Linked DNA regions of Spirulina subsalsa PCC 9445. Each later gene encodes a partner of the first gene's protein in a complex. Links are inferred from orthologs where the notes say so. Each region holds a gene or a part of one and is shown in the gene's direction. Other genes may lie near its edges.

What was found.
Region 2: the proteins of ureA (region 1) and ureC are in contact, whole or in part, in a crystal structure (PDB 4CEU), measured with the Sporosarcina pasteurii proteins. The link is inferred for Spirulina subsalsa PCC 9445 from one-to-one orthologs. Residues at the interface, in WP_115362093.1 of Sporosarcina pasteurii: Ala6, Glu9, Lys10, Ile13, Ala16, Leu19, Arg23, Asn31, Tyr32, Pro33, Glu34, Val36, Thr40, Met44, Met70, Glu71, Val73, Met76, Asp78, Gln81, Ala82, Glu83, Leu92; in WP_115362090.1 of Sporosarcina pasteurii: Lys441, Phe442, Asp463, Pro464, Ser465, Ala466, Ser467, Ile468, Thr470, Pro471, Gln472, Pro473, Met475, Arg477, Gln565, Arg566, Tyr567, Phe568, Leu569, Phe570.

The regions. Positions count from the first base shown.
Region 1 is NZ_JH980292.1:1,975,235-1,983,625, reverse strand. Bases 1-2,959 are described here. They hold ureA (urease subunit gamma), read left to right. Parts: upstream 1-1,308; coding sequence 1,309-1,611; downstream 1,612-2,959. Other genes in these bases: SPI9445_RS0109235 (CorA family divalent cation transporter), read left to right, coding at 1,991-2,713; SPI9445_RS0109240 (urease subunit beta), read left to right, coding at 1,670-1,978; SPI9445_RS0109250 (DUF29 domain-containing protein), read right to left, coding at 513-980; aspS (aspartate--tRNA ligase), read right to left, coding at 1-345. Outside these bases: SPI9445_RS0109225 (PAS domain-containing protein), read left to right, coding at 3,269-6,868; SPI9445_RS0109220 (histidine phosphatase family protein), read left to right, coding at 6,977-7,627; SPI9445_RS0109215 (family 10 glycosylhydrolase), read right to left, coding at 7,687-8,391.
Region 2 is NZ_JH980292.1:4,941,709-4,945,347, forward strand. What follows is about bases 766-3,639. They hold ureC (urease subunit alpha), read left to right. Parts: upstream 766-1,284; coding sequence 1,285-2,994; downstream 2,995-3,639. Other genes in these bases: SPI9445_RS27925 (hypothetical protein), read right to left, coding at 766-951; SPI9445_RS0122535 (RpoD/SigA family RNA polymerase sigma factor), read right to left, coding at 3,454-3,639. Outside these bases: cobO (cob(I)yrinic acid a,c-diamide adenosyltransferase), read left to right, coding at 1-296; more of SPI9445_RS27925, read right to left, coding at 427-765.

The DNA.
Region 1 (8,391 bases):
GGATACTTGGAAAGGTAACTGTTTCTGAACCGCGTTGAGAATCTCAATCTGATCGGCGTAAATTTCGATTTCTCCGGTGGGGATTTTGGGATTGAGGGATTCGGGGGGACGTTGACTGACACGCCCCTCTATGCGCACGACATACTCATTTCGGAGCGTTTCTGCCCTAGTATAGGATTGGGGGGTGCGTTCTGGGTCGCTGACGATTTGGACTACTCCGGTGCGATCGCGCAAGTCCACAAAGATCACACCACCATGATCCCGACGACGATCAACCCACCCACACAGGCTAACTGTTTTTCCTACGGCCTCGGCTCGTAAGTCTCCGCAATAATGAGTACGCATACACTTTATGACAACACAAAAAAAATAGAAGGACTTTCTATGGTAACAGAATGTTACACCCTCTCTATAATCCTTTAGGTCTGGTTAAGATCAGGATTTTGACTTACCTGTTGACTTGTTACTCTTAGAAAACCCAGCTTTTTGTGGGGTGAATTCTGCACAAAATTCTAGATTTTTTCCTCAAGATTCGGTAAATATTCAGGCTTGAGAATTTCCTCCGTTGTAAAGGGGCATTTTCCCTCAAAACTCAGCAAAGGTAAGCCCGTTTCCTCTGCGGCTAACTCCCTAGCATCCTGATAGCATTCAGTCAAGATAGTGTTAAAATAACTTTGCAAACTGGGACTTTCTTTCAAGGCTCTGTTAATGTGTTGACGGTGTTCTCGGATGGTAAATCGCCAACGATTAGACCGCTTGGCAGGTTGATAATAATAGTGAAGCAGGTGCATTAACAGAATTTTGAGATTACTATAAATGGCTCTTTTCTCACTTCTTCCCCTATCTTCTAGTTCATCAATTAAGTGTTTTATATCAACCTGCTTAAAGTCACCTTGTTTTAACTGTTTTATGGTTTCTTCTCGCCACAGGTTGTAATCCTGCTCATAGATGGCTGCGGTAGTTTTAGGGGAGGTTTTCATTTTGAACTATGATTAATAAGTCACTAAATGTTTACATCTTGGCGATGCTCAATAACCCTGTAGTCGAACTGTTTCCAGATCCGGTGTTCCCCGTTCCCTTAAACCAAGAATTCCGAATCCCTAGGGAAATATAGCCAACCTACCTGAGTCGTGCAAAAAATGCTCCCCTGCAATCCAGATAGGAGAATAGCCCTTCACGTCTCATTAGGACTAGCTATAGCTACATTCTAACTATTCTAATGGATCATGAATAATTGTGGCTTGAGCCTTGATTATCCCGGTTTTGTGCAATAAACTTGTCGTGAATTGCCCAGTGATTTAATAACCTATGCAGTTAACTCCCCAAGAAAAAGATAAACTCTTAATTTTTACGGCGGCCTTAGTGGCAGAACGGCGCAAGGCGAAAGGGCTTAAGTTAAACTATCCTGAAGCGGTGGCTTATATTTCTTCGGCGATTCTTGAAGGTGCAAGGGAAGGAAAAACGGTGTCAGAATTGATGAGTGAGGGAACAACTCTGCTCACTCGCGCTGATGTGATGGAAGGAGTGCCGGAAATGATCCCGGAAGTGCAAGTTGAGGCAACGTTCCCCGATGGGACAAAATTGGTGACGGTACATCATCCCATTCGTTAATCGGCAATTCGGTAAGAACTGATTCATAAATTCAAAGATCAACCAGGAGCAAAGGATTATGATTCCGGGTGAATTATTAGTAGATGACGGTGAAATTGAACTCAATTCGGGACGAGAAACGCGGCGAATTGTGGTGAGTAATACGGGGGATCGTCCCATTCAAGTGGGGTCGCATTTTCACTTTTATGAGGTGAATCGGGCGTTGGAGTGCGATCGCAATGCAGCCAGAGGAAGGCGCTTAAATATCCCGGCCGGAACCTCTATCCGTTTTGAACCGGGGGATGAAAAGGAGGTGGAATTAGTTCCTCTAGTGGGGAGTCGTCAAGTGTATGGGTTTAATGGTTTAGTCAATGGTTCTTTAGACTAGGGTGAGGTTATTATGAAACTCCCTCCTTCTTGGCAACTTCCCTTAACGATTAAAAACCGTCTGGGTCAAAAAAGTGTAGGCAAACAACGGGCAATGATTGCGGAAGGACATCTGTTGCTGGTGCTGCATCGCGCTCCAACTTTGGGGGAAAAACAGCGTCAAGGGGTGTTCTTTTGGCGAGATCCTCAAGGGAAATGGGAATGTAGTGTGGGGGGGGTGGGATTAAAACCGTTAATGAAGCATATTCAAGTCTACGAAGAGGCTGAGAACGCCCTGAGTTTAGCCTATAGCGAAGCAGAACAGGCGGAAGACTATTTTAACTTGCTCGAACAATTGGCCCCGGTGCAACATTCGACCCAAAATCTCCACAATACCCTACAAGCGGCACGGGAGGGGATTCCTGAAGACCGGGATCTGATTGATTTGCGCGACTGGGCCTATGGGATAGAGCGCTCGCTCAATCTCCTCCACGAAAACATCAAAAACAGCCTTGACTACCGGATGGCCGAACGGGTGGAACAGCAAAATGCCATCGCGTTGGAATCCGTTCGGGCTAGTCATCGTCTCAATGTTTTGGTGGCTATTTTCTTCCCCCTCACAGCGATTACTTGTATTTTTGGCATGAATCTAAGCAGTGGTTTAGCGGAATCCTTCAGCTTTTGGCTAATTCTCCTGATTAGCCTGAGTTTAGGCCTTTGGGTTCGCCGTTGGGTGATTGTCGGTAAACTTTTGTGATCAGGGGTTTCAGCCCTTGGACAAGAATTGTTTAGAATTTTCTCTAAACCAGAAAAAATACAAAAACGGTGTTAGCTTGGTAGTATCAGGGACACTACAAGATTTTGGTCTGGTATTGGGTAAACATCAAACCTCGGATCTCTGATGGGCTGGATTTAATCTCAAATACCCAACAGAATGCTATCTGTAGGTTGGGTAGAGCCATAGCGAAACCCAAATAGGGCGAAGAAGGCTTTAGCCACTATTGGGGCGTTTATGAGTTTGAGGGTTACTGAGAAGGGTGTCAACTATTCTAAATTGCTTTTAAGTTTCAGGAACTTTTAAGTAACAGAGTCATGAGCAACAGGGTTATAGTTCAAGACTTCTGAGGTTTAAGCATTAGGGATTGATGACAACCTGCCCAATCAGAACACAAACCAAATCAGAGAATTTTCCAATTTGAATCGATAAATGTTTATGAACTCGCTGTTGGGGGGATTCGTGTGTTTTTTTACCTGAAAACCCCATAATAAAAAAAGGAATAGAAAAAAGCCCCTTTTGTGGTACTGAAGTCATATGTGGGAGAAAAAAATTATTGCCAATATCCTGAATTCCCAGTCTGCCGTGGAATTAACCATTGATCGGGAACCCATTGTTGTGACACCGGAAACAAAGGTAAGCAATGCGATCGCCCAGATGAATATTACCTCCCCAAATCCAGCGACAGCAAAGGCTTCAGCCCCGAAATGTTGTATCTTAGTGAGGCAGGACGAACAGTTAATAGGGTTACTCACAGAACGAGATATTCTTAGTTTAATGGTGCAATCTCAGAACTTAGAACAGATTCCCATATCACAGGTGATGGGGAATCCGGGAATAACAATTTTGCGATCGCACCTCAACAATCCCCTTAGTCTCCTCTGCCAATTTAATGAACACCAGACGAGTTATTGTGTCATTCTAGAAGACGAAGCACCTCACAATATTTATGGTGTAATTACCCTAGATCAACTCTGCTTAGACTTAAATCAAGCTGGATTATTGGCGAATCTAAAACCGCAAACTCTCCAACCTCAAACACCCATTGATTCTGGTCAAAATCCCTCTTTTGTTACAGCAGAAAACAGTCAAACCATTGTAGAGAAACATACGCTACCTTCCAAAATCAGAACAAATTTTAACCGTTTAAACTACCTGCTTAACTACAGTCCGGCGATTCTTTATACCGCCGATCCAGTAACCTATGAAATCACTTTTATCAGTGAAAATGTTAAAACAATTTTAGGACATGAAGCGTCAAACTTCATCAAAAACCCCAAATTCTGGCAAGACCAAATTCACCCCGAAGATCAAGTTCTATTGTTATGGACAATGCAGCGTCTCTCCAGTTCAAACTCTCAGAGATGTGAGTATAGATTTCGAGATGCACAGGGTCAATACCATTGGTTACGCAATGAAATAGTAGTCATTCAAGATGAAAATAACCAACCCAAAGAACTGATCGGCTACTGTATGAACGTGGACGATTTGAAACAAATTGAACAAAATTTGAGAACCAGTGAACAACAATTTCGCAGTATTTTTGAACAAGCCGATGTAGGGATTACTCAACTCTCTCCTACTGGGTCTTTCTTAAAAGTTAACCCAAAATTTATAGACATTGTACAGTATTCTGAGGAAGAACTTCTAAAAACCACCTACCAAAAAATTACTTATCCCCAAGACCTAGCCCAAGATTTAACCCTAAACTACCAATTATTAATCGGAAAAATTTCTCGCTTTGCGGCAGAAAAACGCTATGTTCGCAAAGATGGATCAATTGTCTGGGTTCATTGGAGTGGTTCAGTGGTCTGTAGTCTAGCAGGGAAAGCTGAGTCAATTATTGCGGTGATTCAAGATATTAGCGATCGCAAGCAAGCCGAGTTAGCCCTACAAGAAAGTGAGTCAACCCTGCGCAGTTTTTATGACAGTAGTGCTATGATGATGGGGGTGGTTGAATTAATTTCTAACCCAGAGGATTTATTGAATATTTGGAGCAATTCCATGACAGCTGAGTTTGTAGGTTTATCTCCCAAGCAAATGGAGTATAAAACGGCTCAGGAGTTAGGAATTCCTCAAAACATTACTCAGGAATGGATTCAATACTGTAAACACATTCAAAAAACGGGGAAACCCGTTCAGTTTCAGTGTTCATACAAACACAAGGAAAAAAAATTCTGGTTATTGACTACACTTTCCCCGATTAGGACTGAACATAGAACCAGTTCCCGTTTTTGCTACATCACCGAAGATGTCACCGAACGCAAACAAACAGAACGCATCCTTGCACAAACCACTCAAACCCTTTTACAAGCCCAAAAAATCGCCCATATTGGCTATTGGGACTATAACGTAATTAGCCATCAACTGACATGGAATAAAGAAACCTTTGAAATTTTTGGCACAGATTGGAATCAACCTGAACCCACTTATACTCAATATATCACTCAAATTCATCCCGAAGACCGCATCAAACACCAAACGGCTTTAGAACATAGTCTGATGACAGGAGAACGGTTTGAGGTGGAATATCGCCTATTAAGAGATAGTGGAGAAATTCGCTATCTCTACAGTCAAGCGGAAGTAGAAACCAATAGCCAAGGCGTCGTTATTCGTCTGTTTGGGGTGGTGATTGATATTACAGAGAAAAAACGCGCTGAAGAGAGTTTAAAAGCCTCAGAGGCTAAATATCGCCTGCTGGTGGAACAAATGCCTGCCGTTACCTATACTTCCGCTTTAGATGATTTGAGTACCACCCTTTATGTGAGTCCGCAAATCGAGCAAATGTTAGGTTATCCTTTACGGGAATGGTTACTTCAACCGGATCGTTGGTATACAGCCGTTCATCCAGATGATCGGGATAAAGTCGCAAAAGTTTTAAAAATAGCTCATAATAGCCCCGGAACTTTTAATCGGGAGTATCGGATTTTTGCCAAATCGGGGGAAATGTTATGGGTGCGCGATCGCGCTAGAATTGTCACCAACGAAGCCGGAGAACCCATTTTTCTCCAAGGCATGATGTTTGACATTACCGAACAAAAAACCTCGGAAGAAGAGTTACAACACGCTTACGCACACCTTGAGGCTACTAATCGTCGTTTAGAAATTTCTCTCAAAACCCTTGAACAACGCAACTATGAACAAGTCATTACCAGTCAGATGCTAGAGTTTCTACAAGCTTGTAGCACATCCTTAGAAGCCTATCCTGCCACCGCCGAGTTTTTAAAAATCCTTTTTCCCCACTGTTTTGGGTCAATTCTATTACCCCAACCAAATAAAAAAATCCTAGAAGCTGTCAGCATTTTTGGTGAATTGTCTCCAGAAGAAAGCACTATAAACACTAAAGATTGTTGGGCATTGCTGAGAGGAAAAACTCATTATGCTTCTAATAATCAACCGGGATTATTCTGTCATCATATTGACCAAAACTCTCAACCTACCGCAACGCTTTGTATTCCCATGATGGTACAAGGATTAGCCTTGGGGTTGTTTTATCTACGCACCCAAGATCCGGCAGGAATTCCGCCAGAACAGCAACAACTGGCTCAAACGGTTTCCGAACAAATTGCTCTAGCTATTTCTAACTTACAACTACGGGAAACTTTACAAAATCAGAGTATTTGCGATCCCTTGACTGGGTTATTTAACCGTCGTTATTTGGAGCAATCCTTACAGCAAAGTTTACAGGCGGCTGAGTTAACTCAGCCGCCTGTGAGTTTAATTATGATTGATGTGGATCATTTTAAAAAATTTAATGATACCTATGGTCATGATGCCGGAGATTTTGTCCTACAAACTTTAGCAGAATTTTTACAAAAACAAGTTCGAGAGTCCGATATTGTCTGTCGTTATGGGGGGGAAGAATTTACGTTAATTTTGCCCAATGTGTCTTTAGAATTAGCCTATGAGCGGGCTGAGTTGTTACGTCAACGAATCAAAAAACTGCCCTTAAATTATCAGGGGAAAAACCTAGGACAATTGAGTTTTTCGGCGGGTTTGGCTACGTTTCCTGAGCAAGGGGACACGGTGCAATCCCTCATTCGTCGGGCTGATGAGGCTTTGTATGAAGCGAAAGGACAGGGGCGCGATCGCGTCATTTGTGCCAAGACCAGTTGCTTAACCATCGATTCAAGTTGAAGCTCCCCACCCACAAGGGGATGGGGCTTTCAACGCAACATTGCTGTAAAATCCAAACAGTACCCCTGATGAAAACCAAGATATCATTCAAGGTTCAAGAACTCCCTTATGGCTCAAACTGTCTGGATTGCACGACACGGCAACCGTCTAGACTTTGTTCATCCCGACTGGTTCAACACCGCAGAACGACGTTATGATCCCCCTCTCTCGGAGGATGGATTCCAGCAAGCGCAAGAATTAGGGCGGCGTTTGCAGAAAGAGGCGATCGCCCATATTTTCGCCTCCCCCTTCCTGCGCACCGTACAAACCGCCCACGCCGTCGCCGAATGCTTGGATCTCCCTCTCAAACTGGAAAGCGGCCTCAGTGAATGGCTAAACCCCCACTGGATGACCGAAATGCCCCAACGTCTCCCCCCAGAAATCCTCACTCAACAATATCCCCGCATTGATCTGAGTTACACCTCCTGCGTTGTTCCTCAATACCCCGAAACAGAAACAGAGGTCATGGACAGAAGCGCTACCACTGCCCATCAATTAGTGCAAAGATACTCAGAGAATATCCTTTTAGTCGGCCATGCAGCATCCGTCATCGGCACCACCCAAGGACTGGTCGGGGGTCAACCTTTAGTCAACACAGCACTCTGTTGTTTAGTGAAAATAGTCAATCACAATGGAGACTGGGAGATGGAGCTTAATGGAGATACCACTCACCTCAGTCCCCAGTCCGCCTCTTTTCCTAGATTAGGGCGTGCCGAATAAGTCGGGAAGAGGGAATAAGTCTTAATTCCTATTCCCTCTTCCCTGTTTCCTTGTTAAATCTAGGATTCAGCAATTAACGGCGCGTTCGTGACGCTCGTGCGCTTGGCCGGGAAGCGGAAAAGAACCTGAAATAGAGATTTCCTCTGGTCTGCGGGTTCTGGTGCATAATTCCACAAACTGTCATAGAAGAAGAACGAAAAGCCTAAACCCTGTTGACGAGCGCTTTGGATTTTCGCCTGAATTTGTTGCAAACCAACGGGACGATTTCTTAACCCCGTCAAAATGCCTACCCCCGTCGGGATACGTTGCCGCGCTTCTTGAATTTCGGGCCGCACTAAATTCTCCCGGAAAGCCGCCAAATCGGGACGATACACTTGAACTAATAATTCATCAATCACACCCCGACGTAACCACGCTAACCAGTCTTGGAGTTGTCCGCGATAGGCGAAATCGTAGGGATTGGGGGAAACGGAGAAAATAGCATTGGGTTGTTTCGCTTTCACTTGACGGTTTAATTCAACCATAAACGCCGTCAGTTTATCCGCACGCCATCTGACCCAAGCGGGATCCGTAGCGTTACTCGGTGCGGCCCGGCCGGTTTCCCGACGATACATCGCCGTTGTGAAACTGTCATAGCCAAACTGGTTGGGGAGACTCGCGTGATCATCAAACTGTACCCCGTCCACATTGTATTGATCCAGGACTTCTAGGACAATTTGGGTGATAAATTGCTGCACTTCAGGATGAAAAGGGTTTAACCAGTA
Region 2 (3,639 bases), 3.0 Mb from region 1 along the record:
GAGATATTGCTAAGGCGGAGGCCGCTTGGCAACAAGCGTTAGACTATATTCGGAATCCTGAGTATCGTCTAATTTTATTGGATGAGGTTAATATTGCCCTGAAATTGGGCTATTTATCCGTTGAAACAGTGTTAGCTGGCTTGGCGGAAAAAAGCCCGGATGCTCATGTTATTTTAACCGGACGGGGAGCCCCGGCTGGTTTAATTGAACGAGCGGATTTAGTAACAGAAATGAAGTTAGTTAAACATCCATTCCGGGAGCAAGGTATTAAGGCACAACCGGGGATTGAATTTTAGGGCATAGGGGATCAGGGGAATAGTGAATAGCTAAAACTCTTGACTATTGTCTTTTCCCGACTCCCCTGTTCCCTGTTCCCTAATTTAGGTAATAGGTAATAGAGAATACTAATCAACTCCCGACTCCCCACTATCCAGAACAAGCTGCTAATAGGTCTATTTCAAGGTCGGGTCCTTGTTCTAGGGGGTAGTAGCCCTCTAAGCCTAAAACACGGGGTAATGAGCCTTCTGATGCAATCTCAGCGCGATTTTGTAAGGGGATATTATAGCTGTAGAATTCCTTCGTCTCTAAATCCTGAACCTGTAAATTAAGACGTTGATTATCGAGACTGCCGCGCAAACAACTAAACTCAGAATCTAATTGATACAATGCCCCATTGACTCTCCCTTGTTCAACTTTTAGCACTAAATACGTCGCGCCATATTGATTTAAGTTCTGAGTTTGACCATAATGATAAATCCCATCTCTCCAAGGAGAAATTACCGGGGAAGTTACAGGAGAGGGGGGCTGTTTTTGGGGTTTATTTAACCGAGGAATATGAACACCTGCTTGACTAGAAGTAATAGCATCAACCGGGAGAGGATGGGTCGAGGGCAACACAAATCCTAAACTAAATAGAAGACTCACGGTGAGAGTACGCAAAGGTTTTAACATAGATCAATCACTTGTAGACACAAGGGGATAAGAAGGAACTTAATACAAGACCGATTGAGAGAAGTTTCTAGTTTGGGGTTTAGAGACGTGTCACCTAGATTCGTTGAAGATCAGAGGTTTGCAGTCTGTTTGATGCTTTTCAGCCATTCCACTTCTAGGATAAGCTGATCCTTAAGTTCAGAAATCGTCTAAGTGGAGGGTTTTTCAGGGAGTTTACGGAGAAATCTACACAACATCCGGAGGGAATTTCGGATAATATGACCTCAATTTCCGCTAAATTACGGTTGCCTTATATTCTTAAATCAGCAGTTAATTAACCAGTGAGGAGTTATTATGAGTTATAGAATGGATCGTCGTGCCTATGCAGAAACCTATGGGCCGACTGTGGGCGATCGCATTCGTTTGGCCGATACCGACTTAATCATAGAAGTAGAACGAGATTTGACCTCCTACGGAGATGAAGTGAAATTTGGCGGGGGGAAAGTGATTCGGGATGGTATGGGACAATCCCCCATTTCTCGCGCAGAGGGGGCGGTGGATGTGGTGATTACCAACGCCCTGATTCTGGACTGGTGGGGGATTATTAAAGCCGATGTGGGGATTAAAGATGGGCGAATTTGCAAGATTGGTAAAGCAGGCAATCCCTACATTCAGGACAATGTAGATATTATTATTGGCCCTTCGACAGAGGCGATCGCCGGAGAGGGAAAAATTCTCACGGCTGGGGGGATTGATGCCCATATTCACTTTATCTGTCCCCAACAAATCGAAACCGCCATTGCGTCTGGTGTTACTACCATGATAGGAGGAGGCACCGGCCCCGCCACAGGCACCAACGCCACCACCTGCACCCCCGGCGCTTGGAATATTTACCGAATGTTAGAAGCCGCAGAAGGTTTTCCCGTCAATTTCGGCTTTTTAGGCAAAGGCAACAGCAGCCAAACCCCCGGCTTAATAGAACAGGTGAATGCCGGAGTAATTGGCTTAAAACTCCATGAAGATTGGGGAACCACTCCCGCCACCATTGACACCTGTCTGACTGTAGCAGATGACTATGATATACAAGTAGCCATTCATACCGACACCTTGAATGAAGCAGGTTTTGTCGAGGATACCATTGCCGCCTTTAAAAACCGGGTAATTCATACCTACCATACCGAAGGCGCTGGGGGAGGCCACGCCCCGGATATTATCAAAGTCTGTGGGCAGTTGAATGTTTTGCCCTCGTCCACCAATCCCACTCGCCCCTATACGGTAAACACCTTAGAGGAACATCTGGATATGTTGATGGTGTGTCACCATCTGGATAAAAGTATCCCCGAAGATGTAGCCTTTGCTGAGTCGCGGATTCGTCGGGAAACCATTGCCGCCGAGGATATCCTCCACGATAAAGGGGCGTTTAGCATCATTTCCTCCGACTCCCAAGCGATGGGGCGAGTGGGAGAGGTGATTATTCGCACTTGGCAAACCGCCCATAAAATGAAAGTGCAGTTTGGGGCATTAGGAGAAGATTCAGCCCGCCACGATAACCACCGCGCTAAACGCTATGTAGCGAAATATACGATTAATCCGGCGATCGCTCATGGCATTGCCCATGAAGTCGGATCCATAGAAGAAGGGAAGTTAGCGGATTTGTGTTTATGGCATCCCGCCTTTTTTGGGGTGAAACCGGAATTAGTGATTAAAGGGGGATTAATTGCTTGGTCCCAGATGGGGGATGCTAACGCCAGTATTCCCACCCCCGGACCGGTGTATATGCGCCCCATGTTCGGCAGTTTTGGCCGTGCGATCGCCTCCACCAGTGTCACCTTTCTCTCCCAAGCCGCCCTAGATGCCGGGATTCCCGACCAACTAGGCCTACAAAAAACCCCCGTTGCTGTGTCTGGAATTCGCCAATTAACCAAGCGGGATCTGAAATTAAACGACTATCTCCCCCAGATTGAAGTGAATCCTGAAACCTACGAAGTACGAGCAGATGGGGAACTCCTCACCTGTGAACCGGCTACCGTGTTACCGATGGCGCAACGGTACTTTTTGTTTTAGCTAATCGGCGGCCGATCGAAGTGCTATCAGAAAGTAGCGAAAGCACCGACCGACGAGAAAAGTTAATGAACAACCAAACCCTAGAAACCTTGAAAGAATATATAGGGTCTGCTGTTCACTTCGTGACGCTCCGCGTTCGCGAAGCGTCACGAAGTGAACGCGAAGCGTTGCGTAGCAATATATCCCTCTAAGCACTGTTAATAGGGTTTTCGATGGGGAGCGAGAAAGTGCAAGGTTTTAAGGATAAAGAATCAAAAAGGCTTGCCTTTTTCCGACTCCCCCTTCCTGTTCCCCGTTCCCTGTTTCCCACGCGGAGCGTCACGAAGTGAACAGCAAGCCCTACTATTCCCTATTACCTATTCCCTATTCCCCGACTCTCAGAGTTATTCATAAAACCCTAAATGATTCCCTCTGACGCACCCTAAAACTTGCGGTCAGCGTCGGGAGGAATAGCGGGTCTTACGATAACCAACCTTTTAAACGGCGGGCTACTTGGGGGCGGCGGAGTTTGCGCATGGCCTTACTTTGGATTTGGCGGACTCTCTCCCGGGATAAATTGAACATTCCCCCTACTTCCTCTAAAGTGTAAGGCTGACTGGTATTTAACCCATAACGCAGGGAAATCACATCTTTTTCCCGTTCTGT